One region of the Alteromonas sp. KUL17 genome, then DNA from elsewhere that is predicted to be linked to it. Evidence: riboswitches for the same ligand, from Rfam matches in the RefSeq annotation. Region 1 holds a riboswitch; the other holds the start of a gene.
What was found. Region 1 has a riboswitch for thiamine pyrophosphate ahead of KUL49_RS16585 (TonB-dependent receptor). Riboswitches for the same ligand answer to the same signal wherever they lie in the genome.

Region 1 (15,222 bases):
ACGAACTTATGGAAAAATCGTAATCTATCTGTGGGTTAATACTGTTTTTGAAATTAATCTTGCCAATATTGCGCGCCGCATCTCTGTTCTCAAATAAACAAGTCGTATTGAAAAAGGCTTCAATGGGATCATGTTCGAACCATCGTAACGGCGTTGATAGTCTTAAATGGATAGCTGATGGCGGTAAACTAGGGATGAGCTTGTGAATAAAGCCGCTGCCTGAGCCTTCATAACCCAAAAGCGTAGTACTAAGCACCCACTGCTTGTGGTTGGCTATGATCCGGTATACATCCGGGAGGGGGATTGAAGCCGCTTCATCAACAATTACAACGTCATACTTTTCATCTTCTGTGGTATATAACAAGGCACTGTCAGGGGGCACCCATTTTACAATGCCAAACGTCGCTGTCTCATTCTTATCACCAAGGCTTAGTTGGGCTTGAATGTTAGCGGTGGATGGTTTTTGTGTTTTGACACCGGCTATTTCGTGCTGTTGAATACGTGAAAGCACGTTCTTCACATTATCGAAGCGTTCACTGGTTAATAGTACATTTTTACCCTGTCTGATTAGGCTTTCAATGAATATACCTAATAATGATGACTTGCCTCTGCCTCTTGGGGCAGTAATTAGCGCGTTTAGTTTATTAAGTGAGTGTGCTTGATATAAACGACTGTATGCCTGCTCTTGCTCTTCTGATTTAAATAGTGAGCCTCTATAGACGTTTGATGTTAAGCCTTCGCTAATACGGTACATAGCCGTATCTGGAAGCGTGGTTTTTTCTTCAGTGTGAAATGCCACGTAGTCGTTGTTGCGCAGGTGCTTTATAAAACGTTCGAGGTATCGACTCTGTGTAAGCGTAAACCCCTCCGACAGGAACGAGACCGAAATATTGTTAACCCATTCACTCAATGCAGGGCAAATAAGTATTAAACAACCACTGCGTTTAACGATACCCGCCACTGCCATCACGTCGCCAGGTTTGAATGAATCGCGACAGTCTAATGTGGCAATGTCACATTCGCTCCCCAGTACTTGTTTGCGGTTCTTTCCCTTAAGTGTATCGCCAGTAAAATTCACAACGCTTATAGATGAAACTTCATCTACAAAGGCTTGAATGTTATGTTTGGCAGCTTCACAAAAATCATCATTGCCAGATATTACAAGCATTCTCCGGTGAAGCGGGCAAGTCACGTTTGATAAGTGTGAAGCGTGAGAGCTTTTTTTGCAGCCATTTTCGCCGCTATTTTCAAAATAGGGGTCTAATAGCCATTCGCGTAATTGAGTTAGCGCCATGAATCAGTTTTTTCGGTATAATCTAACGCTATAGTAGCGATTTATAATGAGGAATTCGAATGCGCTTTCTTTCTCGGCGTCTAGTTATGCCAAACGACCTTAATTACGCCAATTCTTTGTTCGGTGGCCGCGCGTTAGAATGGATAGACGAAGAAGCTGCAATTTGGGCTATTTGTCAGTTAGAGACTAATTGCTTGGTAACTAAGCATATTGGTGAAATTAGTTTTGAATCACCGGCTATGCAGGGTGATATCGTAGAGTTTGGTCTAGAAACTAAAGCTGTGGGCCGCACATCTATTACCGTAAGCTGCTTGGTACGCAACAAAGCAACCAAGAAAACCATCTGTTTTGCAGACGATATCGTTTTTGTAAAAGTTGACCCTGATACGCGTCAACCGACGGCACACGGCAAAACGTTGGAAGGTTTAAAAGCACAAACTGACGATGAAGTACGTCGCCTAAATATGAATATTGACGCTGAATAGCCCTAAGCTTTCAACGCCTTATATCATATATAAAACCTTACGTTAGCTTAACGTCTTATCTGCTTGACGGCGTGTATCGAACTGGTAGACTCCGTCGCAGAAGTTGAGTTTGCTAGTTTTAGCAGCGCAACACTATACCAAGGGGTGTCCGTTTTCGGTCTGAGATCCACATTCGTGGGAACCCTTAAACCTGATCCGGATAATACCGGCGTAGGGATGGTTCACAATATAGCCTTATCACCTGCCGTTAGACCCGGATCTTTTTTCTTAAATAAGAATAAGAGATCCCATGTATAAAACACTTTTCACACTTTCACTGCTTGCTAGTTCCGTTGCGGCCTATGCGCAACAAACCAATGTAAGTAACACTTCAGATAGCACGCCATCAGATATTGAGCGCGTCATCGTATCTGGTGATTTTCGTCAAACTACACTCGACCAGTTAAGTGCTAGCGCGACCATTTTAGATCAAGAGCGTCTTCGCAGTAGACAGCCGAGCCATATCGACAGTGTGCTAAACAGTATTCCAAACGTAAACTTTGCAGCTGGTGCGTCTCGCGGCCGCTTCGTGCAAATTCGCGGTATTGGAGAGCGTAGTCAGTTCGCCGAGCCTATCAATCCTTCTGTAAGCTTTATCGTCGATGAATTTGAATTTTCAGGCCTTGCTGCGGCAGGTCTTATTTTTGATACTAAACAACTAGAGGTGTATCGCGGACCTCAGGCTACCTTATACGGCACAGGTGCATTGGCCGGAGCGGTTAAACTCTCCAGTAATGACGTGGGTAGCGACGCCCCTGACTACGTTGAAGCCCGCATTGGGAACAAAGAGAGTTACCGTATTGAAGGCGCCACTGGTGATGATATCAACACGGATTGGGGCTATCGTGTTGCGCTGGTTCATAATCGCAGTGATGGCTTTGTAGAGAATACGTTCTTAAATAGAAGCGATACCGCGAATATCGATGAAACCGCACTGCGCTTTGCCGTTGAAGGTAGTGTAGATGAGCGAACCACACTTGCGCTTACTTATCGCTGGTACGATATCGATAACGGTTACGATGCATTCTCGCTAGACAATGACAACAAAACGCTGTCTGATGAACCTGGATTTGACGAACACCAAACCCACGCTGTTAGCGCGCGCTCTACAACCAATACAGCAGCGGGCGACTTTATTCTAATTGCCACCCATGCTTCTCACAATATTGCTTATGGCTACGATGAAGACTGGACATTCACAGGGTTTCACCCGTGGGGTTACACGTCTTTTGACGCCTATTATCGCGATGTAGAAACACAGACCGGCGAGATGCGTTTCGTGTCGTCTGACAGTGCCGCACTTTTTGATGGTATGACTGACTGGACAATAGGCGTATTTTATAAAAGCACGGAAGAAAAGCTGCTACGTCAATACACTTATTTGGATAGTGACTTTGCCAGTGAATACACGCCTACGACGACCGCTATCTATGCTCAGACTGAAAGTCGTTTGAACGAAAATTTAGTACTGGTAGCAGGGTTAAGAGTAGAAAACTACGATTTTGATTACGCTGACAACAACCAACTTACTCGCGCGTTCGACACCACCATGGTAGGCGGGAAAGTCGCGCTTCAGTATACACAAGGCGATCACTTCTATTACGGCAGTATTTCACGCGGATATAAAGGGGCAGGCTTTAACCCCGACAGCCGCGTGAATGACAATCAGCGATTCTTCGACGAAGAATATAACTGGAACTACGAAATAGGCGTTAAGGGCCCATTACTTACGCCTGACCTAATTGCTCGCGCTGCAATTTTCTATATGGATAGAAAAGATACTCAGGTGAGCGATTTTGACGTTATCACTCGTGATGACGGTACGGCAGGGTTCGTAGATATTATTGATAATGCTGATTTAGGAACAAACAAAGGAGCCGAGCTGGAGCTTAGCTGGATTGCTAGTGATGCATGGCAGCTAGATGCAAGTGTTGGATATCTAAGCGCTACCTTTGAAGGGTATACGCTTGCAGACGGTACTGAAGTGTCTGAGCAAAGACAGGCTCAATCACCTAAGTGGACCGCAAACCTGTATAGTGAGTACACACTTACAGATAACATGCTCTGGCGTGTAGATGTAGATTACAAAAGCGAATACCGCTTTTCTGACGGCCATGATGTAACCTCGCCAAGTACTACGCTGGTTAATTCGGAGATTGTGGTGTTACACGGTGATTGGCAGACATCACTGTGGGTACAAAATGCGTTTGATCGTGAGTTTTACACCCGTGGATTCGGTGGTTTCAGCAACGACCCTCGCGATGAGTATGCCTTCGATGAGCCATATTACCAAATAGGTAACGGTCGTCAGTTTGGCGTTACTGTTAAGTACGCGTTTTAAAATAAAAGGAAACAGACATGCAAGTTATGGTTGAACTGTCGTTGTACCCATTGGTTAACGAATACATTCCACCTATTCAAGATTTCATTGATAGGTTAAATAGCTATAGTGATATTGCAGTTTCAACAAGCTCAACCAGCACGCAGGTTACAGGTGACTATGGTGTGGTTATGAAAGTACTTGGTGAAGAAATGCAAAGGACCCATGAAGAAGTGGGGCAGGCTATTTTCGTGGCCAAGTTCTTAAACTTCGATGCCATGCAATCTAGAAAGTCATCTTAATGGCTAGCTTTTTTTCTGAGTTTACCTCACAAATTGCCGCTACTTCGCTTTTAGAGTGGGTAGCGGTTGTCCTCGCTATTGCCTATGTGCTGTTAGCCGCAAAACAGAACAGCTGGTGTTGGCTGTGCGCCTTTGTGAGTACCGCAATTTACACCTGGCTATTTTGGCAGGTGACTTTGCCATTTCAGTCTGCGCTTAACTTCTTTTATATGATAATGGCGGGATACGGTTATTATCAGTGGTCGAAAGGGGCGGAAGACGGCGATGTTAAGCCAGTGCTTCATTGGCCGTTCTGGGCTCATTTGCTCATTGTGCCGAGTATGTTATTGCTCGCTTGGGTTTTGTCTGAGGTGGCAGGCTCACAGTTCAATAGTGAGTACCTACTATTAGATGCGAGCATTAATTTATTGAGTGTAGTCACAACATTTATGGTGGCGCATAAAATCCTGCAAAACTGGGTTTATTGGTTTTTCATCAATTTAGCGTCCGCCTATTTATACCTGCAAGTGGGTTATGCATTATCTGCTTGCCTGTTCTTAGGCTATGTTGGTTTTGCGGTATTTGGGTATTACCAGTGGCTAATACAATATAAAAAACAAGGTGAACAGGTTGGATATCATCGCCACGCTGCAAAAGGCGCTTAATCTTAGCGACAGTGCGAAAATTTCGTCACACCCTGCAGGAGCGGTAAATCACGTTTACCGCGTTCAAGAGCTCGCAGATAGTCAGTTACCCTTGACTGCAAATAACCTTCAAAGTAGTGGGCAACCAAAGCCGGATCATAACCCTGTCGACTTAGCGGTGAAATGGATGGGCGAAGATGACTTTAGTGGGGTTAATCGTGCGCACCAATTTGCTTTGCAGCAACAGCTTTATAGGTTGGGAGTAGCGCCGCAACCTATATGGTTAAGCGATGATGAAACCATCTGGGTTGAGCAGTGGCTAGAGCACAGTGAAAGTGCGACGCTTTCAATGCTTGAGCTGGCCAACACCCTCGCTCGTATTCATTCTTTGCCCATTACCGCTAGGCCATTAGATTTAGCATCAAGATGGCAGCATTATATTAATGTTGCACAGCTCGATATGAGCAGTGAGCTTTATCTAAAAGCCCAATCATTGCGGAAACAAGTAATAAAAAGTGAACAAGACGATGACGACTATGTGTTATGTCATAATGACTTGCTAACTAATCACTTATTACTGAGCGCAGATAACTCACTCAAAATTATTGATTGGGAATATGCCGCCATGGGAAACCGCTACTTCGATTTAGCAAGTTGCTGCCTTATCAATAAACTTGAAATCAATGAAAGTAGAGAGCTCGTTAAGCATTACGCCAAGCTAATGAATATCGATGAGCACGACGCGATAGCGAAATTTGATCTGCACACCGAGATTGTCGCCATCACTAATGACCTGTGGTTTGCTGCGCTTAACGCCAATAAGGTCTAATTGTCATAAACTGCTCCGCATTTAAAAGTGACGCTGCATAGAAGTCGGTTTAAAAGCGGGCAATAAGACAAAACACAGGTGATGGATAAAGCCTATTTGGTGTTATTCGATTGAAAAAACAGCGCATTGCGTGTTAATTAAGCATGCAGTGCATGGTAGTGATAAAAAGGCTTTACCTTTTTAATGTCATCCGTATAATGCACAGCGCGCTAGGGGTGTAGTTCGAATTGGTAGAACAGCGGTCTCCAAAACCGATGGTTGGGGGTTCGAGTCCCTCCACCCCTGCCACTTTCTCTTCTTGTGAACGTTTACGTTCAAATCCTAAATCGTTTCTTTGTTAAATTCTTCTTAAATTTTATTGGTTTCTGTTGCTAGTGCTTAATTTGCTGCAGCTGTTTTATTTCCTCTTATACCATGGACTAGGCATTATAAATTCGCGAATAACCCTTATGAATTAACGCTTATGAATTAGCGCTTGAGCATTAAAGAGCAAGTACAATCCAAGCAAAAGAACGCGATAGTTATTCAACCAAGCCTGCAACTTTAGTAAACTAAACAAATATAATGAACTATTCACGTTAGGTGTTTTTACGCAATGTCTCTTACTTCATATCAGCAGGCGGTTTTACAAGAAATGGGGATCCCTGTTTGGATCACCAAAGACGCCTACACTGAGCTAAAGCAGGAAGACCAAGCGAAACAAAACAACGCCAATGCAGCACAACGCAACGTCGGCAGTACAAATAGTTCATCGACACAGTTACCCTACAGCCAAAACGCTCAAACCAATAAGCCGCCTTCAACGCCAATATCTCAAGAAGAAAAGCAATCACGGCTTGCTCAGTTGCGGGCAAATGTTGGCAGTAGCACGAAAGATAAGGCTAAACCTAAAGACGGCGGGGCAGCAAAACTTTCCACACCTGGCGGGTCGCACAATGACGGGAAAGCAGGGCAAACCGAAACAGGTGCTTCACAGTCACACAACATTTCGCCGTCTTTCGACAATTCGGTTACCTCGCAAGAGTCTTTAACAAAGTCTATTGGCGCAAAAGGGCCGGTATCGCCAGAAGGTATCCCGTTAAGTGCCGAACAGAAAGCGAAATCACAGCAATGGCTAAAAGACTTGCAGCTAGCCTGTGTTCAGTTGGGTATACCGTCACAGTGGGCTAGCACCATAATGATTGGCCGTACGCTATCGGTAACCGAAACGGCCATTATATTGCCAGCCACACCGCTAAAACTCTCAACTGTACAAAAACGGGAACTGTGGGCGCAGCTTATCAGCGCAGCACGCGAATTAAACTACTCCGCTAACGGCCAGTAGTTTTGTCGATGAAGTTAACAATCGTACCGCCACAAGGCTTTAACGAGCACATTGAACTTGCGCATGCTATCCATCAAGAGGCACAAGTGTCGCCTTGGAAACTAAGTACCTTCGCGGATTGTTTCACCAAACCCTATTACGGGGTGTTTGCCTTTGAAAATGACAAGATTGTTGGCTATGCCATCATGCTTGAAGTCGTTGATGAAGCTACGCTGATGGATATTGCGGTAGACAGTTGCGCAAGAGGCAAGGGTGTAGGTCGCGCTTTAGTTGATTTTGTCATTGAGACATCGGTAAAAAATGCAATGCGTGAAATGTGGCTAGAAGTGCGTGAAAGTAACCATACTGCTATTGCGCTTTATGAGAGCTCGGGGTTTGAGCATATAGAAACCCGCAAAAATTATTACACCGTAAAAAATAATGATGACGGGCATGACAAGAGTAATGGAAACAGCGCACAAAAAGAAAACGCTAAAATCATGAAGTGGACAAATCCCACCTTAGCCTAGTTTTTATATTCCTAGGCATATACGTTTCGCGTATATCAAAGCATTATCTGAACTCAGCATACGCTTCCAGACCATAGCCGTGCGTGTTTAAATTAGAACACGTCCCCATCAATCAAGGTATAAATAGCATGGCTAAAGTGCTCAACAAGGCTTTAATCTCATCAAAACGATTTGCCATAAATGTGGTTACCTACAAAGAGGGTCATAGTGTGTTAGAACATAATGACCCTATGGGCAGCGGGCGTTACTTTAAATTTAATGTAGTACTAAAAAAGCCGAAGCGCGGCGGTCAATTTTGGGCAGAGAAAGTCATCTTTAATCTCTTTAACCGCATTTACTTTTTTCGGCCAGATAAGTACATGCACAGCGTTAGCAAAATAGAAAAAGGGGAGCGGAAGCTGCTGTCTGTTGCATTGTACCTGTAGGTTATAGTGTTTATCAGTGATTAACCACCCGTATAGCAAAGTTTCCACAAGGTTTTAAAAAAATTGACCATTTGGTCGATAAGTTGGCGTCTTTGCACGGTCAGGAAGGTTTTAATCCCTTGCTAATTCACTTATATTTGCGCCCTCAAAATTCTCCGCCTACATTCAGCTTACCAGGCGGTAGAAACTTCTCTTAACGCAGTTCGTGTAATTGGATTTTTTAAAACGCATGTCTTCATCATCGGTGGCGGAAAAAGAGCAATCAAAAGGCATTAAAATGCTTTTGGTTGCGGTGTTGTGTTTAGGACTTAACTGGCCAGGCATGAAATTAGGGCTTGAGATTGTAGGGCCTGTATGGATGGTGTGCTTGCGCTTCTTGTTAAGCCTTCCCGTACTCGCGCTGTTTGTACTTATCACCAAAAAACGTTTACCGGTGCTCAATCGTAAAGATCGCTCGGTGGTGTTTGTCGTTGCCTTTTTCCAGTTTATCCTATCAATGGGGCTTATTACTGTCTCACTGCAGTTTATTCCTGCCGGCACGGCCAGTATTCTTATTTACACTACACCGCTTTGGATGCTGCTTATCGACACTCTGTGGTATCGGCAACGCCCGCCTTCTAAGCGATTAATTCTAACCGGTATATCTACCATTGGCTGTGCAATGATTTTATTTGCTTCGGGACAACCGGGCGCATGGCTACCGCTCTTTGGTATGTTGCTGGCATCTGCATTGTGGGCGGTCGCTATTCGAAGAGTGTCTTTTCATAAGTGGAAGGGAAGCGTCATTGAAGCTGTCTTCTGGCAGTTTACCATCGCAGGTTTCGCCATGCTTGCTATTGCACTGATAGTTGAACCAACACCTAATTTTGGGGCTTACGATATAAGCGATTGGTTACTATTGGCGTACATTGGGCCAGTGGCAACGGGTCTCGGTTTTGGCCTCATGGTAGCGGCGGGGCCTAAATTACCCCCAGATAAAATTGTTCTTATTAGTACACTCACGCCGATAGTGGGTTATGTAAGCTCTGTGATATTGCTTAAAGAAACGCTGCTGCCTATGGTTATGGCCGGTGCAATATTGATGATAGCCGCGCTAATAGTAAATGGCCTTCCTCAAAGCACACTTAAAAAGATATTAGGTAAAGGCCACGCGAAATAAAGGTAAGTTAAAGAGTTAGTCGAGGCTGTATAAAATCTAAGAACGCAGAGATACGAGACGATACTGCACTATTTTTATAGTATACCGCTTGTACCGACTCTCTGCGGTTTGGACTGACGATATCGTCGCGAAATAGCGCTACCAGCGAGCCTGCACTGATATCTTTGTGTACCATAAAGTGAGAAAGTAACGCGATACCTTGACCTGCCAAGCACAGCTGGCGAATAGTTTCGCCGCTTGACGCACGAAGACTGTACTGCAAGTTAATATCTTGCTTGAGCGGCCATTTATTTAGACTTGGTGAGTCGCTAAAGCCAATCAGTTTGTGTTTGTTTAGCGTGCTAATTCCATCCTCACCTTCAGATATGGGATATTTTTCAAGATACTGTGGGCTTGCCACAATATGCAGCTTACTTTTTCCTAAACGTCTAGCGTGCAAGTTAGAGTCGCTTAAATCACCAATACGTATTGCGATATCGGTTTTATGTTCCAACAGGTCGATAATGCTGTCGTGACTGGTGATATCGAGTGTTATGTCAGGAAATGCTTCTCGAAATTCACCCACTAACGGCGCTAGCTGGTGGAACACAAACGGGCTCGCAGCATCAACCCGAAGTTTTCCAGAAGGAGCCCGCTTTAATAGCCGTAATGCTTCTTCACCTTTTTCTAATATATTTAGCCCGTCTCTGGCATATTGCAGGAAAAGCTCACCTTCTTCTGTTAATTCCAACCGTCTGGTAGTGCGATTCAATAAGGTTACATCTAAGCCATCTTCTAGACGGGTAACCGCTCTACTCACTTTTGCAACCTGCTGATTGAGTAGATTGGCAGCACTGGAAAAACTACCTGTATCCACAACGGTTAGGAACGCTTCTAAATCTTCAGTTTTTTGATGAGACTGGCATCGCACACCTTATATTTTCAAATATCGCAAAAGTATTTTGTCATTAGTGCTGTTTTTTGCAAATAAATTTATCGTCAAACTGTACGCACTTTATTAATGGCTTTCAAAAAACGGTGTAGTTGTTCGTTCTAGAAGCCAATGGTGGCGTTGTTAATCAAGCCATCTCGTTAATTACTTTTTGAGGATAATTGAAATGCCTATTGCATTATTTGCGTTAACGTTAAGTGCGTTTGCTATTGGCACAACAGAGTTCGTGATAGTGGGGCTTGTCCCCACCATTGCTACTGATCTTGGCGTTACGTTACCAAGCGCAGGCTTACTAGTAAGCTTGTACGCCGTTGGTGTTGCCGTTGGCGCACCGGTTCTTACCGCCCTTACGGGAAAGTGGAATAGAAAGCATGTTCTGCTTAGCTTAATGGCGCTATTTGTGGCTGGTAATATTCTTGCCTGGCAAGCGCCTAGCTACGAGAGCTTAATTTTAGCTCGCATTTTGACAGGCTTAGCGCACGGTGTGTTCTTTTCCATAGGGTCAACTATTGCTACAGGGCTAGTGGCGAAAGAAAAAGAAGCCAGTGCAATTGCCATTATGTTTACAGGCTTAACCGTAGCCTTGGTTACTGGCGTACCTTTAGGTACCTGGATTGGTCAAAACTTCGGTTGGAGAGCAACCTTCCTTGTGGTTTCCGCGCTTGGCACGCTTGCGCTAATAGGCAGTGCGTTGCTGGTACCGAACAATCTTAAACAAAGTAAACCGGCCACCTTGAGTGAACAAATGAAGGTGTTGGTTCAGCCTCGTCTGGTATTAGTGTATCTAATGACGATATTGGGCTATGGCGGCACATTTACGGCATTCACCTATCTCGCGCCTATATTACAGGAAGAGGCTGGGTTTGCGCCCTCAGCTATCAGCTTAATTATGCTGGTTTACGGTGTATCTGTCGCGGTAGGCAATATTTATGGCGGCAAGCTTGCTGACAAAAAAGGCCCAATCCGCGCGTTAACAATCATCTTTTCAGCCCTAGCAGTCATCTTGTTTGCCCTGACGTTTACCATGGGCAGTAAAGTTGCCGCAGTGATCACCGTTTTAGTCTGGGGCGCCTTTGCCTTTGGCAATGTTCCAGGACTTCAGGTGTACGTTGTTCAATTAGCAGAGAAGTTTACCCCTAATGCTGTTGATGTAGCGTCAGGTTTAAATATTGCGGCATTTAACATAGGCATAGCAGTGGGTTCAATTCTAGGCGGTGCAATTGTAGATGGTATGCAGTTATCTGATACCGCGTGGATTGGCGCAATTATTTCTGTTGCAGCGTTACTTGTTACACGTTACAGCGGCTATTTAGACAAGCGCGCACTTAGTACTGTGAATACGGCGAATAACACAACGAGCGCGTAGGGAGGTCACAATGACGACAAATACCTTTGATAAGCTTGCACAACATACGTTCTCAGTAGGTGTAGAGCTTCCGCTAGATAACGACTGGGCGCATTTCGACGCCACAAAAGGTACGCCATTCGGCGTACCTGATATGACCGAGCATCACAGCCGTATTCAATTAGCCGACAAACTAGGGTTTAAAGCAGCGTGGGTACGAGATGTACCAGTTTACGACCCTAGCTTTGGTGACGCCGCTCAGGTTTTCGAAACCTTCACTTACCTGGGCTATTTAGCGGGTATCACTGACAATATTTTATTAGGCACAGCCGCTGTTGTTTTACCTCTTAGGCAGCCATGGCTTGTTAAAAAGGCGGCAGCAACGGTGCAGCAGCTAAGTAACGACCGCCTTATACTCGGTGTAGCCAGTGGGGATAGACCGGTTGAGTATCCGTTGTTCGATGTCGATTTTGACAGTCGCGGCGAGCAATTCAGGCAGTCACTGGAAATTGTAAAGCACGGTGAGAATTCCCTTAAGCCTGGCATGTCACTGTTACCGCGCTCAACCACGCCGCCTTTGTACGTTGCAGGGCTCGCTCAGCAAAGCCCTCAGTGGGTTGGAGAAAATATGGACGGTTGGTTGGCGTATCCAGGTACACCGAACGACCATGCAAAGCGCGTAGAACTATGGCGAAGTGTCGCGGGCAACAAGCCTTACGTTAGTTTTATTCATCTTAATTTGGTTGAAGACGATGAAGCGCCCATAAAACGCCACCGATTCGGGGTTGAAACTGGTGTAAATGGGCTTATCAAAGAACTCAATGCAATGAAAGATGCGGGGGTTGATCATATTGGCCTGCACTGCAGACGTAATACGCAATCAGTAGAAGGCGCGATGCAGCGCATTGCTGACAACGTATTACCTCACTTTCATAAATAACGGAACCAACAAGGAGGCATCATGCCGAATGTAAATCAGTCACAATCTAAAATTCCTTCGCTAGGTGTAGGCACGTTTCGCTTAAAAGACGACGAAGCCTATAACAGCGTGACAATGGCACTTGAAGTGGGTTTCCGTCATATTGATACGGCGCAAATTTACGGCAATGAAGAAGCGGTAGGTCGCGCTGTTAAAGACGCTATTGCAAACAATCTTGTTGCACGCGAAGACCTTTACGTCACCACCAAGGTGTGGAATGACAAGCTGAATAAAGCAAGCTTTGTGGATAGCGTAAAAGAGAGTTTGGAAAAGCTTCAACTGTCGTACGTTGACCTACTACTTATTCATTGGCCGTCACCGGAAAACGGTGAAAGCATGGAAGAGTACCTAGGTGAATTGCTGCGCGTTAAGGAACTTGGCCTGACAAAAGAAATTGGTATTTCTAACTTTACCGTGGCACAAATAGAAGAAGCGGTGAGTATCTTGGGCGAGGGCGTTATTTCCACGAATCAAGTAGAGGTACACCCTTATCTTACTAATGAAAAAGTGCGTGCAGCCTGTGAGAAGCACGGTATCACAGTGACAGGATATATGCCGTTTGCTGTTGGTAAAGTACTAAAAGACGAGACCATCATTGCAATTGCAGATAAGCATGGCGTGAGCACTGCTGAGGTAGTGGTAGCTTGGGAGCTGGCCCATGGTTTAGTCACTATTCCATCGTCGACTAAGCGCAAGAATCTGGAAACCAATTTCAAAGCGCTTGAACTTACCTTGAGCGCTGACGATATCGCAAAGATTGACGCGCTAGATTGTGGCGACCGTCAAGCTAACCCAGATTTTTCACCTGCGTGGGACTAATCGGAAAAATCACTGTGTTAAGGAGCTTTTATGCAAGCTAACGTTTGGCAATTTGAACAAGCTGGCGCATCACTGGTAAAGCAGGTACGCGAGTTTTCTGAGCCGAAGGCAGGGCGTATTGTCGTGCGCAACTATGCTATTGGCATTAACCCAGTTGACTGGAAGTTTATCGATGATAACCCGCGCGACTGGGAAAAAGGGCATATTCCCGGTGTGGACGGTGCGGGTGTTGTTGCCGCTGTAGGTGAGGGCGTTGATAACAGTCTATTGGGTAAGCGTGTGGCTTACCATCATAGCCTAGGTGAAAACGGAAGCTTTGCCGATCATAGTGAAGTGTATGCTAGCCGTGTAATGGTCGTGCCGGAAAGCGTTGATTTTGCACTAGCTGCTGCGTTGCCATGTCCAATGCTTACTGCCTGGCAAGCGTTCAGTAAAGTGCCGGTCCGAAAGGGGGCTGACGTGTTAGTCAGCGGTATGGGCGCCGTTAACAAATTGCTGGCGCAAATGCTTTCTCAGGCCGGTTTTAATGTACATGTTATCTCAGGGAGCTTTTCGCAAGAGCAAGCTGCGGAGATGGGCGTAAAAGCCATCCATCGCGGTAAGCCTGAAGGGCAAACCTTTTACGCGCTTTTTGATGCAAATGGTCCAGACTATGCGGCGTCACTTGTACCGCTTCTTGAAGCTAATGGTCACGTAGTGAGTATTCTAGGTCGTATTGAAGTGCCTGTTGATGCGCCTTTCACGCGTACTATCTCTTATCATGAGATAGCGCTAGGTGCGCTGCATGATTATGGCGATTTGTCACAGTGGCAGCGTTTGGTGAAAGACGGTGAGGCTCTACTTGAGCAAGTTGCTGCGCAAACGTTGGTTGTCGAAATACCTAACGTGTTTGAATTCGATAATTTGAACAACGCGCTGCAATTTTCAAAAGAAGACAAGCGAAAGGCAGTGGTTGCGGTTTCATAAAGCCGGAATGATTAAGTTTCTTCCCTTATCTTTGGCTACGTAAAGGGCTTTATCAGCTCGTCTGAAGGCTTCGACAATATCGTCGGAGCCTTCACATAAAGTCCAACCTATACATGCCCCTAACTTTCTATCGTCAATCGATGCAATGGCTAACTGGTTGATGGCACTGTGGACAGTTTCCAGTTGCTTTGCAAACTCGTCGGCTTGGGTGGTCTTGCTTGTATTGAGCGCTTTTACGCGCTTTGCAATGGCAAATTCTTCTCCACCATAGCGCGCTGCAACTTGCCACTCATCATTAAGCGGCGCAAGAATCTTAGCAATGCCTTTTAGTACTTCATCACCGACATCGTGACCAAATGTATCGTTGATACTTTTGAAGTGATCTAAGTCGATTAGTGCAATGGCTAGCGCATCATGATCGTTAAAGGTTTTATCAAACGTATTGTCTACGAACATATCCAGCGTACGTCGATTGGGCAATTCGGTTAAACTATCTTTGGAAGCTAGTTCGGCCAACGTGCTATTCGTTTGTTCAAGTGCAAGGGTGCGCTCTCTTACCAGCGCTTCTAATTTTGATGCCTGCTCACTTTTTAACTTAGCAGCTTCTTTTTGGGCGTCTCTTTCCCTTTGGACAACTTTCACCATATAGCTAGCGGTAAGTGCAACCATAAATAGGAATGTCATAACTAGCCCAGTCATAAAGGTGGCAACGGGTTCGAGGTAAAGGTCTACTTCAAAAAGTGCAATAATGGTAAGGATTAGCGTGCTAAAGGTTACAGGAAGCATAGCGGCGGCAAGCCATTTGGCTCTATCAGAGCCCCGTCTATGCTCTACAAAGATAACGATACCCGCTATCAGTATATAAGGGAAAAA
Region 2 (15,222 bases), on a different contig from region 1:
GTTTATTAGCTGTCACTAACGTTACTTATTTACGAAGCGGCGTGTTTAGCTGGCACTGCCCTTGCTTTTCCCCCTTAATAACCACATTAATCCTTTAGGCATATCTATAATAACGAGAGGGCAATAATGTATAGGCCGCACCCTCTGGATATTATTTTTAAAGGTTTAGGTTTAAGGGAATAGGAACTGCAAAGGCAGAATACAAACAAAATAATGCAAAAAAATATCGCTACGCTTTTTGACAAGACTCGGGCAATGGCGTCGCTAACTGGCGACAAACTTAGCAGTGTGTTTAACAAAGAAACTCACAGATTCACCATTACTGGGCTAAGTCGAAGCGGTAAATCTATGCTGTTCACCAGCCTTATCACTATGCTGAAAAGCCGTAGTGAAGAGGGCTATGCGTGTTTGCCTTTGCTACGTTATTTGCCGCCATCCCAAGTGCTTGATATGCGCATAGAGCCCATTGAAGGCTACAAACCGTTCCCGCATATACAGAACATTGCTGATCTTGAAAACGGCCAATGGCCTAAAGCCACCGAAGAAGCATTCGGTTTTAAGCTGGTGGTGCGTTTAAAAGAAACCGCCTCATTGAAGCGTCATGTACTGCCTCATAGCGATGTGGTGTTTGAGTTTATCGATTACCCTGGAGAATGGGTGACCGACATTCCCATGCTAAGTAAAACCTATGCTCATTGGTCAGACTCTGCGTGGGCTCAGCTTAGCAGTGGGCCGCAGCAGTATTTTGCCAACCAGTGGAAAGCGTTTGTTAATCAGTTTGATTTTGAGCAAGAGCCAACCGAACAGCGTATTCAGCTGCTGGTTAATGCCTATCGCGATTATTTAGTAGAAGCGAAGGCCAACGGCATATCTCTCCTTCAACCGGGCAGTTTTTTACTGGAATCGAGCGACTTCGATTGGCAGGCCTTTGGTTTTACGCCGCTTCCGTCTAGCATCACCAGCGATGTATCACATCCTTGGTTTAAAATATTCGACAAGCACTTTGCTAAATTCCAAAGTGGGTGGTTAACGCCGCTGAAGCAGTCCATTTTCAAAGAAACTGACAAGCAGATAATTCTTGTCGATTTGTTTGAAGGGCTTAACCACAGCAGACAGCATTTGTATCAGTTAAAAGAAACTCTGAGTCATTTGGCCGACACCTTTGTGTACGGGCAAAGCACGTGGTTTTCACGCAATGTGCTGAAAAAAGAACAAATAGGCAGAGTGGCGTTTGTGGCCACTAAGTCTGATTTAGTGCCTGTAAGTCAGCGCGCTAACTTACTTAATTTACTTACCCAAATTACCGAAGGAGCGAGAGCACGGTTTGACGGTAAACCCATACAATTCGAGCATTTTTTAGTGTCTAGCATGCAAGTAACCGACGAAGGTAGTAACGACGATGCTATTCGTTACAAACACACTGATGGCCGCTATGTAGAGTCTACGTTCGAACCTATTCCCAGCACTTTGAAAGAGATGGAAGAGGGTAGCCACTTTCCAGTACCTGATGTGAGTGTACCTAGCGATTTTAAGGCGCGTATTTTAGCGGGTAAGGGCGTAGATAGATTGCTTCAGTTTTTACTGGGCAAAGGAGAGTAAGAATGAGCGATAAACCTTATACATTTGACGAAAGCCCAGAAGAAACAAGCCAGTCTACGCTTAGAAGCGATGCAATTTACGGCGGTGTCGGTGAGGAAGAGCAGCATAATGCGGTGACTGGTTATGGTAAACCTAATAATGACCATGAAAGGGATGCGGTAACAAAACCGCAGTACAAAACCAAAGTTAAAACACAAACCTTAGACATAGCGCAGCCTGAAACCAAACTTCCGCAACAAGTTAACGAGGATGTATGGGAAGTGGATACAAAAAAAGGTGGCCTGTCGTTAGGTGCGGCAACATTAGGGTTTGGCGTGGTTTCATTAATTGGGTTTTTCGTATTTGAAGCTTATACCACCCTTGCGGCAAACGTTTCCGAGCACCCCATCGGTACGGGCGTACTGGGCGCGCTATTAGTTGGGTTTGTTAGCTGCTTTAGCTTTTTGAGTTTTAAAGAGTGGCGAGGCTACAAGCAAGTAAATACGGCGATGGAAGATGCAAGCGTTATCCGAGATTTGCTGGCTAGTAATGGGACAGAGCCTTCAGCGCAGAAAGAGCCTTCAGCGAAACAAAATCCATCAGCGGGAACAGAAGCATCGCCACAGAAAATTGATCGCGTGCTAAGCCAGCACGGCAAACGCTTTTCGCGAGGGTCTTACGCGGCGCACTGTTTCGACCATTATAAGCAGCAGCTTCAAGACGATATGTCAGGCCCAGAACGATTAGGCCTGTACGAAGACACGGTACTAAAACCTGTTCAGGAAAAGGCGCACAAGGTGCTGAATAAAGAGTCGGTGACCGCCGGAAGCCTTGCTTTTATAAGCCCCAATAATCTTATTCAAACTTTTGCTGTGGTATGGATTAGCTTTCGTACCATTCGTCGAATGGCCCGCGTGTATGGACTAAGGCCAAGTACAGCAGGGAACTGGAAGTTGCTTAAAGTGTTGGCGCAAAACATTGCGGCGCAAGGCGTGTTTGACTTAGCTACCGACGAAGTTGCAAATCAAATTGGAGGTAGCTTGTCGGCGAAGTTTATGGAAAATTCTGCTGAAGCGATTGCTGCGGGCGCGCTCAACGCCCGTTTAGGACGAGCGTTGATCAAGTTGCTTAAATAGCGCGTCTTGCCTGCTTGTTAGGCTGCGCTATTGATTTTGCGCAGCCTAACTACAACAACAGTGTGTTAGCGAAAGCCCCAAAAGGTTGCAGTCATTACGTTATAGCGCCTTTTTAGTGGGCACCACCACGTTAGCAAAGATTAATCCCGCCACTAGCGACATAAAGATAAGAAATACTTCCTGCCCCAAATGGTCGGCCTTCACAAAGTCTTGGCCTGTCATAAACGAGTTCAAGCCAATATAGGTCTTAGACCCCGGCACCAGCACTATAAGTCCGTGCATAGCCACAATGGTCGCGGGCTGGTTAGCAATGCGGGTGAACGCATTCGCAAAAATGCCTAATGCAAATGCACCCACGAACGCGCCCAGCCCAGGGCTCATGTAATCAGAGCTCCATGCGGTAGCACTGTAGGCAATAAATGCTGCTGCCAATGCCCATGGAATGTGTTTAATACGCGTTCTGAATATTGCAACTAGGGCAATACACAGCAAGAATACCGCTAGCCAAGTAGCCCAGTAAGGCAGCGATTCTGCAGGGGTATACACGTTTTCACCAAATGCACTAAAGCCCACTGACACACCCAAAAAAGCACCGAAATACAGCTTAAACAGCTGCATGATGGCGTCCATAGTACGAGCCGTGCCCGACACCATGTTTCGCGATGAAAGTTCGGCAAGGCCCATTGTCAGCGCTAGTCCGGGTACAAATACAATGACCGATGAAAGCACAACCAGCGGAATGTTAATGCCAGGGTCAACGTATTGACCAATAGCACAGGCAAGAATGCCGCCAACGAACGCGGTGACAGGCTCTAGCATCAAGTTTACGCGTTTAGACTGCTGTGCCCATAAGGTCCAAAGATAAGCCACTATACCCAAGGCACCCGACCAGCCAATTTCACTCCAGCTTGCACCCATTAGCATAGCAAACGCGCCAGTGGCCATAGCAAAGGCAACGCCAGTAACCCATTTGCCATAAGGGCTGCCCATTGCATCTATTTCATTTAAGCGCTTGTCAGCTTCACTTAAAGTTAATTTGCCCGTCAGCAGTTCGCTGGCCAGTTCATCGGTAAGCGACAACGCGTTCATGTCTAGTTCGCCTGGAAGCAAACGCGCAGCGTGGTTATATTCGTCTTCGTGGCGGTCACTCCAGATAACAAAAGTCAGTGAAGTTGGCGTTGAAATAAATGAAGCGTGTACGCCTAAATACTTAGCGACTTCACCTAGGTAAGCTTCAAGTCGGAACGCAGGGGTACCGTACTTGTGCAGCATTTTGCCTAGCTTCACTATAAATCTACGAATTTGAATAAATTCAACGGTATCCAACGCACTGCCCTTTAGTTTTGATAAATCTAATATGAGATAAATGAGACAAAAAAGCCAGACGCATAGGTAAAGTGTCTGGCTAAAATTTGGGCGGATTGTACGGAGGGTTTTGCACGAAAGCAAAACAAATTTTCTCTTATTTTCCCTTACAAAAACTAATCGATTAATCCATTAAAAGTGCACTATTTTAGCGCGAGTTTTCAAATGAAAAATACAGGTATTCTTGCGCTTAAACACGTTCTGTAAACGGCATCCAGTCTTTCCATACGGGTTCCAGTCCTTTCATTGAAAGTGCGCTCACGACGTCTGATACAGATCGGTTGTCGTCAATATCGAATTGATTTAGTGCCTTCGATGGGGCGCTGTAACCGCCAGGCTGTGTTTGCGACGCTGCACTCATAGACGTTATGCCAAGCGGCATTACGCCATCCCGAAATACTGCCGACTCTCGGGTAGACAGCGAGAGTTCAGCTTGTGGGTTAAAAATGCGGTGGGCGCATATTAGCTGCAGCAGATCTCGCTCGTTAGGGAGTTTACTGTTGGTGAGGGCGTTGCCGCCAGTGCTGTTACCTTCACAGCTACGAAGGCGCGGAAAAGCAATAGATACACGGCTTTGCCAGTAGTGTTGCTGTATTAACTTGCCGTGAAGGGCGGTCATGGCGCTATCAACCCGCCAGTCGCCTAAACCCAGTAGTGCGCCAATGCCAATTTTATCAATGCCGGCTTTCCCTATGCGATCGCTGGCTTCTAAGCGCCATAGGAAGTCCTGTTTTTTACCTCGAGTGTGGTAATTAGCGTAATGCTGCGGTGAGTAGGTTTCTTGATACACTAACACCGCGTCTAAGCCCAGGTGCTTCAAGGTTTCATATTGCTCGCGCTTTAAAGGCTGTACCTCCATCATAAGGTAGCTCACCTTTTCGCGAATGGCGCTTAGTGTTTGCTCAAAATATTCCATCCCCACTTTGGTTTCATGTTCGCCAGTAACCAGTAACACCTGTGAAAAGCCTAAATCTTTGATGGCTTCAATTTCGGTTAACACTTCGCTTATAGACAGGGTTTTGCGCTTTATTTTATTGCTCATGGTAAAGCCGCAATAGGTACATTCGTTGGCACACAAGTTTGATAAATACAAAGGTACAAACAGCTGCATGGTATTGCCAAAGCGATGGCGAGTAATTGCTTTAGCGCGATAGGCCATGGCTTCTAAGTACTTAGCGCCAGCGGGAGAGATCAGCGCCATGAAGTCGTCTAAAGAAAGTGTATCTTTACCTAACGCTCGTTCTACGTCGCCCGCTGTTTTGCTGTTTATCGACATAGCCACATGCGACAAGTCTTGCTGCATTAATGCCTGCGCTACCTTCATACCGCCGGCTCCAAAAAGGCGGTAAGCGGGCTAGAGGCTTGGGCAAAACTGCTGGTAGCACCAAGTCCAGCTTCAAAGGCTTTTCGCCCCGTTTTTACGGCGCTTGCGAAAGCTGCTGCCATAGCAACTGGGTCCTTAGCCGTTGCGATGGCCGTATTTACCAGTACCGCGTCTACTCCCAGCTCCATGGCCGCCATAGCTTCGCTTGGCTTACCAATGCCTGCATCTACAATGACGGGTATCGACACTTGCTCAACAATAATTTGCAAAAAGGGTTTGGTTTGTAATCCCTGATTACTGCCAATAGGCGCGCCCAATGGCATAACGGCAGCGCAGCCTACCTCTTCTAAGCGTTTACATAAAACGGGGTCTGCTCCGCAGTAAGGCAAAACGTGAAACCCTTTTTTTACCAGTGCTTCTGCGGCAAGCAGGGTTTCGATGGGGTCGGGCAACAAGTAGCGTTGGTCTGGATGAATTTCCAGCTTCACCCAAGGGCTACCTAATGCTTCGTACGCAAGTTCAGCGGCGAATATGGCTTCTTTCGCGTTCTTCGCTCCCGACGTGTTCGGCAAAAGAGTAACGCCCAATGCTTTTAATGCCGAAAGCGTTTCATCTTGTGAACTATGGCTGGCGACACGCTTCATTGCCAAGGTCACCATGCTGCTCTTGGCTGCCTGTACCGCGTTTTTCATGGTGTCTGGGTTACTAAATTTGCCAGTGCCAGTTAACAGGCGGGAAGGGAAGGTGTGATTTGCGAGTGTTAGCATTTTAGCCTCCTGCCACTAGGGTAAATATATCCACGGTATCGTTGTTACTTAAATACGTCGTCGGCCATTCTTGCTTGCTGATAATGGCGGCATTTTTGGCAACGGCAGTGCCTTCGTCTTTCAATTGTTTAAGGGCAATTAATTCACTAAGTGATATAGGAGAAATCACGCTCATTGGTTGATTGTTCACGTTAATGTTAATTTGGGTCATTGGCATACCTCACAAGAAGAAGAGGGGGGAAGCTTGAAACTTTGAAGCGTACCTTGGCCTGCATGCGCGTTTACGTAATGGCCCCATTTAATATCGGCATCGAAGCCTCTTGCCAGAAATAACAAGGCTTGGGTAGCTTGGTGGCATGCTGCCATGCCTACTACTGGGCCTAGTACACCTTTGCTAACGCAATCTTCGCGTATGGCAACATTATTCACTAAACACTCGTAGCAACCGCAGGTGGCTGAGTTTTGGGGCAAATTCAGCGCTTGCCAGGTAAGCCCACTGGCTGCGGCAATAAAAAGTGGTATAGAGGCGCGAAACGACGCTAGGTTTATCTGTCTTCGTACCGTCACGTTGTCGGTGCAATCCAGCACGCAGGTGGCTGATGCAATTAACGTTGGTAAGTTGTTACTATCAGCAAATAAGCTTTTAAACTGTATGTTTAAATGCGAGTTCACTTTACGCAGTTCATTGTAAAGCGACTTGGCTTTTAGCTCTCCTAGGTGCATTTCGTTGTAGCTTATCTGGCGCTGCAAATTACTAATGTCGACGGTGTCACCATCTATAAGTGTAATGTTGCCCACGCCTGCGCCTGCTAAATAGCGGGCGGTTAAGCTGCCTAATCCACCTAAACCAACGATAACAGCGTGTGCACCCGCCAAATTAAGCTGTCCGTCGTGATCAATGCAATCGAGTAAAAGTTGTCTGCTGTAGCGACGTATATCCTGATGCGCTAACTGTTGGCCCAGTGAGTGACTAAGTGAATGAGTAGCTGAATGACTAAGCAAACCCAGCCTCCTGAACCAATGCTTTGTAGGCTTTTAGCGGGTGTGCTGCCTGAGTGATTGCACTTACCACAGCAATGCCGTTAACGCCGGTTTTAGCTACATCGCCTATACGCGATAAGTTAATACCACCAATAGCAACGGTGGGAATGCCATCGCAAAGCTGCACATACTTTTCTAAACGTGCTACACCTTGGGGCTTCGAAGGCATGTCTTTGGTATTGGTGGGGAAGATATGACCAAGGGCAATGTAAGACGGGTTTAAAGCCCGAACACGTTGAATTTCAGCGAAGCCGTGCGTTGATATTCCAAGCCGTAAACCCGCACTACGGATGACGTTTAGGTCTGCGGTGTCGATATCCTCTTGCCCCAAGTGCACACCGTAAGCCCCGAGTTCTATGGCCAGCTCCCAATAGTCATTAATGAATAATTGGCAGTCGGTGTGTTTCACCAATTCTATTGCCTCTTTTATTTGCTGACGAATGTCTTCTTGGGAGCCTTGTTTAACCCGTAGCTGCATTATTTTTACGCCCGTTGGCCAGAGGCGGGCTATCCATTGCACGCTATCCACTACAGGGTAGATGCCTAAATGAGTATGAGTAAGTGCAGGAAAGTGGGCTTCTTTACAAGACGAGGCTTTAAGAAGGGAATCCTTATCCCGCTCTTTTTCATTAGCAGTGGCGCCACGTTGGTGAAAGGTCACCAGCGGAAAGCTCTCTGGTTTTGCGGGAAAGCCGTTGGTTTGTGCAAAGTAGGTGGTTAATTCGTTACTTATGGCGTTTGCGTTAGCCGCTGCGCATTGCTTTGGTAGTGTATGGTTGCGAACTTCGCTGACGTAAGCATTAGCAAGCGTAAGTGCGTCTTCAATGCAGTAGTCGTGCACAATGAATGCCGCTAATGCGCTGGCTAACATACAGCCTGTGCCGCGAAGGTTGCCGTTAGCGTATTTCGGCTGGCTTAAACTAAGAGTGTGAGAGGCACAAACAAAAATATCGCTCACGTTTTTTTGCCAGTGGGCGTGACCGCCTTTCACGTACACGCTCTTTGCGCCTTTACCCCTTAGCCGATTGATTGCAGTTAGCAAGCTCGCTTCATCAACAACTGGCAAATGAGTGAGCCACGCAAGCTCATCGATATTTGGCGTAACGACATCTACCGTATTCAACAGTTCGTCAACTACGCTTTCGCTTAACTCACTCAGCACGCCACCTGACGAGGTAGTCAGTACAGGGTCCCATACAACGAAGGGGCGAGGGTTAGATGTTTTTTGAATACGAGCACACAACAACAGCGCTTGCTCATCATTAGCAATGGCGCCAATTTTAATAGCGCGTGGCGGGGTATCTTCAAACAGCACTTGCCACTGATGATTTAATGCCGACGCGCACATGCTTTCCTTACTAAGCATGATTGAGTTGGACTGCACAGTAAGCTGTGTAGTGAGCACACAAGCATGGATGTTCAGATCGGCCAATGTAATGGCGTCGCGGGTAACGCCCGCACCACCGCTACAGTCAACGCCTCCCACACACCACACTACAGGAAGTGCAGTGGTGAGGTTGTTGGATGCAGGGCTTATGGACGCTTTCGCCATCATGGCAGCTCTACCTTGCTATCTGCAGCGTGATAAAGTTCCGCGCCAGACTGATTGAATGCCTGGGCCATGTCTTTCATACCTTTTTCTTTCTCAAACTCTTGCTGCTCTGCTTGTTTAGCCACATCGCGCACTTCCTGAGAAATTTTCATGCTGCAAAATTTAGGGCCGCACATAGAGCAGAAATGCGCAACTTTGCCAGACGCCTGCGGCAAGGTTTCATCGTGATAAGCGCGCGCGGTATGTGGGTCGAGAGCTAAATTGAACTGGTCTTCCCATCTGAATTCAAAGCGAGCTTTCGACATGGCGTTGTCGCGAATTTGTGCACCAGGGTGGCCTTTTGCCAAGTCGGCAGCGTGGGCTGCAATTTTGTAGGTGATTAGCCCCTGTTTAACGTCTCCTTTGTTAGGTAGGCCCAAATGCTCTTTAGGTGTTACATAGCACAGCATTGCGCAGCCATACCAACCAATCATGGCGGCACCTATACCTGAAGTGAAGTGATCATAGCCAGGAGCGATATCGGTGGTGAGGGGGCCAAGGGTATAAAACGGTGCTTCGTGGCAGTGCTTAAGCTGCTCTTCCATGTTCGCTTTAATCATATGCATGGGTACATGCCCCGGGCCTTCAATCATTACCTGAACATCGTACTCCCATGCAATTTTCGTCAGCTCACCAAGGGTACGTAATTCAGAGAATTGCGCGTCGTCGTTAGCGTCAGCTACGCTACCAGGGCGCAGGCCATCACCTAGCGACAGCGCCACATCGTACTTAGCGCAAATTTCGCAAATATCGTGAAAGTGCTCATACAGAAAGCTTTGCTGGTGATGGCTTAAGCACCACTTTGCCATTATCGAACCGCCGCGCGATACAATGCCGGTTACCCGCTTTGCGGTAAGGTGTACGTACTCAAGCAGCACGCCAGCGTGAATGGTGAAGTAGTCTACGCCTTGTTCGGCTTGCTCAATTAGGGTGTCTTTAAACATCTCCCACGTTAAATCTTCGGCTACACCGTTTACTTTTTCTAGCGCTTGATAGATGGGGACGGTGCCAAGAGGAACAGGACTGTTTCGCAGCAGCCACTCTCGGGTTTCGTGAATATTTCTGCCGGTAGATAAATCCATGATGGTATCGGCGCCCCAGCGCGTTGACCACACCAGCTTTTCTACCTCTTCTTCAATAGACGAGGTGACTGCTGAATTACCAATGTTTGCGTTAATCTTTACTAGAAAGTTACGCCCTATAATCATTGGTTCCAACTCGGGGTGATTGATGTTGCATGGAATAATGGCGCGGCCTGCGGCCACTTCCTGGCGTACAAATTCAGGCGTGATGGTATCGGGTAAATTCGCACCAAAGTGTTCGCCTTTGTGCTGCTGCGTCAGTTCTGCATCTTTAATGGCTTGGCGACCCATATTCTCGCGAATGGCAATGTATTCCATTTCAGGGGTAATAATGCCCTGTCTTGCGTAGTGAAGCTGGGTAACGTTTTTGCCTGCTTTTGCTTTTAGTGGTTTGCGGCTGCGAATAAAGCGGAAATCTTCGGTAAATATGTCGTTTTCTCGCTCTTTTGCAAAGCTTGACGAAACGCCCTCTAATTCAAGGGTATCGCTACGCTCTTCAATCCACTTTTGGCGAAGCGGAGCTAGGCCTTTGTGCACATCTATGTTTTCTTGTGGGTCGCCGTAGGGGCCTGAAGTGTCGTACACAGGAATGGGCGGATTTGGTTCTAAAATAGGGTTGTCTTCTGTTCCACCCACTAAACTGTCGTGTTGGTGAATAAGGCGCATGGCCACACGAATATCGTCACGGCTGCCACACTCGTAGTGGCGTGTTGAATTTGGGTAAGCTTCGCCCGCAAGTTCATTAATGAATTGTTGTGCTTGTTGGCGCTGTTCGCGTCTGTTCGACATAGCATTTTACCTTGTAAAGTTAGGTTCTAAAAATGCTTGTCAGGAGTGAAGGAGAATACAAAGTGTAAGTGTAGAAGGGGATAACCCCGTTACTTTAGCGAGATTGTTGGTAAAGGTTCTGGTGATTACAGCCCTTTACACCGTTGATGTTGACTTGGGGATAAACTTGAACAGTTTACCTTGAGTGACGAGCAGCACCGGAATGGGTGTGTCTGTATCATCAACAGCAAAACAACTTCGCTTCACAACGCTAAACCACGGTTTAACATTTGTGCACATTGTATTTTCTTGTTCCCTTCGCAGGTATTAGCCTGATCAGGTTCTACGGATCCCACTTTCGCGGTCTCAGCTTACTGGGTTACCAGTGAAGCACTCCGACAAGTTGATTAAGTCAATTCGGGTTGTTGTTGAAACAACCCGAATTGAGAATTCCTTTTTACTATATCTTCAATTTTACGGGTAATACAAGTACTACCAGAAAGCTAAATGAATATTCATCTAGCTGGCTAGCTGCTGACCTTCCTTGTAAAGCTGAAGCGCAGTGGCTGTGTCGTGCTTGCGTTCGCTAATTGCAGATAGCAGTAATAAGTCCTCTTTGCGCGACTTCATTTTAGTGGCTTTAAGCAGCGCTTTTTCCGCCAACACATCATCGCCTGAGTTAAATGCAACTTGACCTAGCGTGGAGTATAGCGACACGTTTTCTTCGTCTTGCTTTATCCAGCTTTCAAGCAGTCGTAGTGATGGCGATGCATCAGGAATATTAAGCTGCGTGAACAGCGGAAACAGGGCGCTGTTCGGGCCACGTTTTTGCCATTCAACTAGCAAATTCTGTGCGTCGGCATGCATACCTTGGTCAAGCAACTGTTGAATGTACGCCGCGCGGTAAGCATCGTTGTGGCGAAGCTTACGAGGTAGGGTCTCCCAATACGATTTAAGCTCGACAGCGCCTTGTTTACTGGCAATTTCGGCAAACTTACCTTTGGCGATGCGCTGGCTCCACGCAGTGTAGTCTGCTTTGGGCAATGCTTTACGCCAGCCTGACAAATTCTCTTGAAGCACTTGCCATTTACCTAGCTTGGCAAGAATTTGCGCTTTTAACTGCACAACTTGCTTGTTTTCACGCTCTTGCTCGTCAAGTTCGTTAAGTTTCTCTAGTGCCGCATCGTATTTTTCTTCAGCCATATCAATACGCGCGTGCATGACCGTTGCGGCTACTTTCGCTTTTGGAAAGTCAGTTGCCTGAACAAGGAAATAACGGGCTTTGGCTAAATCGTTATTGGCAAAAGCAATTTGCGCTGACGCCAAATAGTTAACGCCTTCGAAATCGCCGTTGGTGGTTTTGCTTAGCGCCTTTTGAGCCGTATCAAAATCACCTGCAGCCATTGCGTGTAAGCCGTCGTAAAACGCACGCTTACGTTTACGCTCACCTAAGGTGCCAAACCATTTATGTGAACCTGTGATCAGGCTTAACGCCCACAATACAAGTCGAGATAGTACGTACCAGGCAATGACGGCACCTATCACTAAAATACAAAAGCTAATCACCGTCATTTCAACAGCGGTGTTACCCAGTGATATGAGTACGTAGCCCTTATCGCCTAACAACATCGGGCCAACAATTAGTGCAACAACGAATGCGGCTAATACCGCAAGGGCAATAGCTAACCATTTCATAGTGCACTTGCTCCTTGTCCGAACACCTGTTTAACGCGGCTATCCAATAGACGCTCTAGCGGTTTTTGTGACGCTAGCTCTGTAGGTATTGGGCGCGATACATCAGTAGCAATGAGGTTTTGTAGTGCATCTACAAAGCCCGTTACTTGGCTTTTTTCTGTGTCGAACTTTTCAATAATTAACGTTTGAGCGTATTGAAGCGACTGGCTGTAAAGCCCTGCATCGCCCTGAAGCGCGGCGGTTTGCGCGTGCATAAGCTGCAGACGAAGCTGCTCTTTTGCTAGGAACTGGGCTTCTAGTGAAAGCACCGGTTCAACCGGGCCTTCAATGGTTTTTACGGTAAGAAAATCGTTCACCAGTGAACGCCACACCTTTGCAAGGTTCTCTTGCCAGTCGTCAGTAGACTCCGATAAGGTCGTGTTTTCTGCATTAGCGTCTTGTGGTTTTTCAAAGGTATCAAGTGGTAGCTTATCTATTTGCGCTATCATGCCTGTAAGCGCAAGGGCTACGGAACTTTGTGATACAGGGTTAAGCTGTTGAAGTGCTTGAATGTCTTCAGCGAGTGTTGCACGAACAGGTAGTACCGACGGGTCGGCCAGCGATTTTAATCGCTTATCTGCATTAACCAACAGCAAAATTGCTGTGCGCACGTCATTCTCCAGCCAAAGCTTTCTGCCTGCCATGCGAACTAAGTAATCAGCTTCAGCAATGAGCCAGTCTGCCGGGCGGCGACCTTCCATATTATTTAGTTGTTCAAGGGTCGATTCAGCTTGCAGCGTCAGCTTTTCGTTTTGCGCTTTTAACTCGGCTACCGTGCTTTCTAACGTTTGGTTGGTGCGAGCTACTTTGTCGATAGAGGCAACAAGACCAGCGCGCTCACGCTCAATAGTGTTTAGCTGAGAGGTCGTCGTTTGAAGTGCAGATTTAGAGTCCTTGCTTGCCGACTGTTGCTGCATGTAATACCAGTAACCTGCGCCAGCCATACCAAGCACAATAAGGAAAAGGATGATTACAACAAACCACAGTAGACCATTTCCCGACGATTTCTTTTTAGCAGCACCCGACGATGTTGATTCACTGTGCGTGGCAGAAGATTCGATAACGTCTTTTTCAGCTTCCACTTTCACGAGTTCCTCTTTTTGTGGGCTACTTTCATTGTTGTTGGCCATTCAATACTCCCAGTTATCCTTTACCCAGGCGATGAGTGCCTGATCGGTGGCTCGCTGACAAACCGCTACCTCTTTAATGCCTTGGCTAGTGAGGGTTTTGGCAATTCGATCGCTCACTGTTAACCATTTAATAGATTTAAGTGCTTGGCCAAATTGCGCAATTAGTTGCAGTGCCATTGCTTCGCTTGTAGCGATAATGCCGCTAACTTCGCCCATTTTCCACCGTTTTGTGTAAATTGGGCTTGTAAGTTGCTCTCTCTTATAAACGCAAAAGCTATTCACTAAAATACCTTTTTCGTCTAATCCAGTGGCTATGGCGTCGCGCCCACCTTCACCCTTAATGATAACGACATGCTGACAGTTTGCCTCATTAAGTTGGTGCATTGCCAGTATACCTTCGGATGTATGGGCTTCGGGAATAGCAACCTGCGTCGATGAAAACGCCTGAAGTCCCGCTTGTAATTTTCGTGCAGTGGCATCGCCCACAGCTATGATCAATGGTAAGTCGTTAGCCGTTTCGCGTAAGCCTTCAATAACGGTGTCTACAGCATATACGCTGGTAACAACAATTGCGTTTACTGCATTTGACGCTAAAAATTCTGCAGCAGCTTTTCTTTCAGACGAAATATCAATGATGTTAGACGTGGCAACGCCTACCGCGTCAATTCCGGCTTTTTCAAAGGCAGAAGCGCTTGCTTTTAACTTTGGCAGTGGGCGTGTAAACAGCAACATACTATCGAATTTTCATCCTTTTATTTTACTGCGTAAACCTGCACGCATTCGACAAACTATAACTTAGTTATAAAGCGCCTTTAAGATTTCACCGGCACCTTGCTCAAGAAGGGATTCCGCAACTTCAACACCAATATCTGCGGCTTTTTCTCGCGACGCTGTAGCAGAAGCAAAGAGCAGTTCTGAACCATCTGGCTTACCAACCATACCGGTTAGTGTCAGCACATCGCCATCAAGCGTGGCAAAGCTACCAATAGGTACTTGGCAGCCGCCTTCCAATCTCTCGTTCATGGCGCGTTCCGCAGTAACGCGTGTATTAGTGTCTGTATGGTTCAGCGCCTGTAGCAACTTAATTAGCTCTTCATCGTCGTTACGGCACTCAATACCTACGGCGCCTTGTCCAACGGCGGGTAGTGAAATATCAGCAGGTAACGGCATGCGAATACGAGATTCCATTTCAAGGCGAATAAGGCCAGCAGAAGCTAAGATAATAGCGTCGTACTCACCTGCGTCTAGCTTGGCTAGACGAGTATTCACGTTTCCGCGCAGGTCCTTGATGATAAGGTCAGGGCGATACTTGCGAATTTGGCACTGTCTGCGAAGGCTAGACGTACCTACTACTGCGCCTTGGGGTAGGGCATCTAAACTGTCGTGGTTATTTGAAACAAAGGCGTCGAACGGGTTTTCTCGCTCACAAATAGCGTGAAGGCCAAAACCTTCAGGAAATTCGACCGGTACGTCTTTCATAGAGTGCACGGCTATATCGGCACGGCCTTCAAGCATGGCAATTTCAAGCTCTTTTATGAAAAGTCCTTTACCACCAATTTTCGCCAGAGGTGTATCTAAAATTTTGTCGCCCTGCGTACTCATAGGCACAAGCTCAACGGTCATTGACGGATAATGCTCCAACAATTTTGCCTTCACATACTCTGCTTGCCAAAGCGCTAAAGCACTTTTTCTAGTAGCAATTCGAA

Region 2: another riboswitch for thiamine pyrophosphate. It lies ahead of thiC (phosphomethylpyrimidine synthase ThiC); the one in region 1 lies ahead of KUL49_RS16585 (TonB-dependent receptor).

Annotation. Positions count from the first base shown of each region.
Region 1 is NZ_BJKJ01000023.1:1,151-16,372, forward strand. It holds gene KUL49_RS16575 (GNAT family N-acetyltransferase) at 1-1,294, opposite strand, end outside; gene KUL49_RS16580 (acyl-CoA thioesterase) at 1,354-1,779, shown strand; TPP riboswitch at 1,910-2,013, shown strand; gene KUL49_RS16585 (TonB-dependent receptor) at 2,069-4,159, shown strand; gene KUL49_RS16590 (hypothetical protein) at 4,177-4,440, shown strand; gene pnuC (nicotinamide riboside transporter PnuC) at 4,440-5,084, shown strand; gene KUL49_RS16600 (phosphotransferase) at 5,041-5,892, shown strand; tRNA gene KUL49_RS16605 (tRNA-Trp) at 6,104-6,180, shown strand; gene KUL49_RS16610 (alanine acetyltransferase) at 6,488-7,216, shown strand; gene rimI (ribosomal protein S18-alanine N-acetyltransferase) at 7,225-7,725, shown strand; gene KUL49_RS16620 (hypothetical protein) at 7,854-8,150, shown strand; gene KUL49_RS16625 (DMT family transporter) at 8,380-9,309, shown strand; gene KUL49_RS16630 (LysR family transcriptional regulator) at 9,317-10,219, opposite strand; gene KUL49_RS16635 (MFS transporter) at 10,407-11,606, shown strand; gene KUL49_RS16640 (TIGR03571 family LLM class oxidoreductase) at 11,617-12,525, shown strand; gene dkgB (2,5-didehydrogluconate reductase DkgB) at 12,547-13,383, shown strand; gene KUL49_RS16650 (alcohol dehydrogenase catalytic domain-containing protein) at 13,414-14,349, shown strand; gene KUL49_RS16655 (diguanylate cyclase) at 14,344-15,222, opposite strand, start outside.
Region 2 is NZ_BJKJ01000019.1:20,538-35,759, forward strand. It holds gene KUL49_RS15290 (MBL fold metallo-hydrolase) at 1-1, shown strand, start outside; gene KUL49_RS15295 (YcjX family protein) at 214-1,599, shown strand; gene KUL49_RS15300 (YcjF family protein) at 1,602-2,714, shown strand; gene KUL49_RS15305 (threonine/serine exporter ThrE family protein) at 2,814-4,040, opposite strand; gene thiH (2-iminoacetate synthase ThiH) at 4,270-5,403, opposite strand; gene KUL49_RS15315 (thiazole synthase) at 5,400-6,170, opposite strand; gene thiS (sulfur carrier protein ThiS) at 6,172-6,381, opposite strand; gene KUL49_RS15325 (HesA/MoeB/ThiF family protein) at 6,378-7,172, opposite strand; gene thiE (thiamine phosphate synthase) at 7,165-8,766, opposite strand; gene thiC (phosphomethylpyrimidine synthase ThiC) at 8,763-10,673, opposite strand; TPP riboswitch at 10,949-11,060, opposite strand; gene KUL49_RS15340 (heme biosynthesis HemY N-terminal domain-containing protein) at 11,172-12,347, opposite strand; gene KUL49_RS15345 (uroporphyrinogen-III C-methyltransferase) at 12,344-13,516, opposite strand; gene KUL49_RS15350 (uroporphyrinogen-III synthase) at 13,517-14,248, opposite strand; gene hemC (hydroxymethylbilane synthase) at 14,312-15,222, opposite strand, start outside.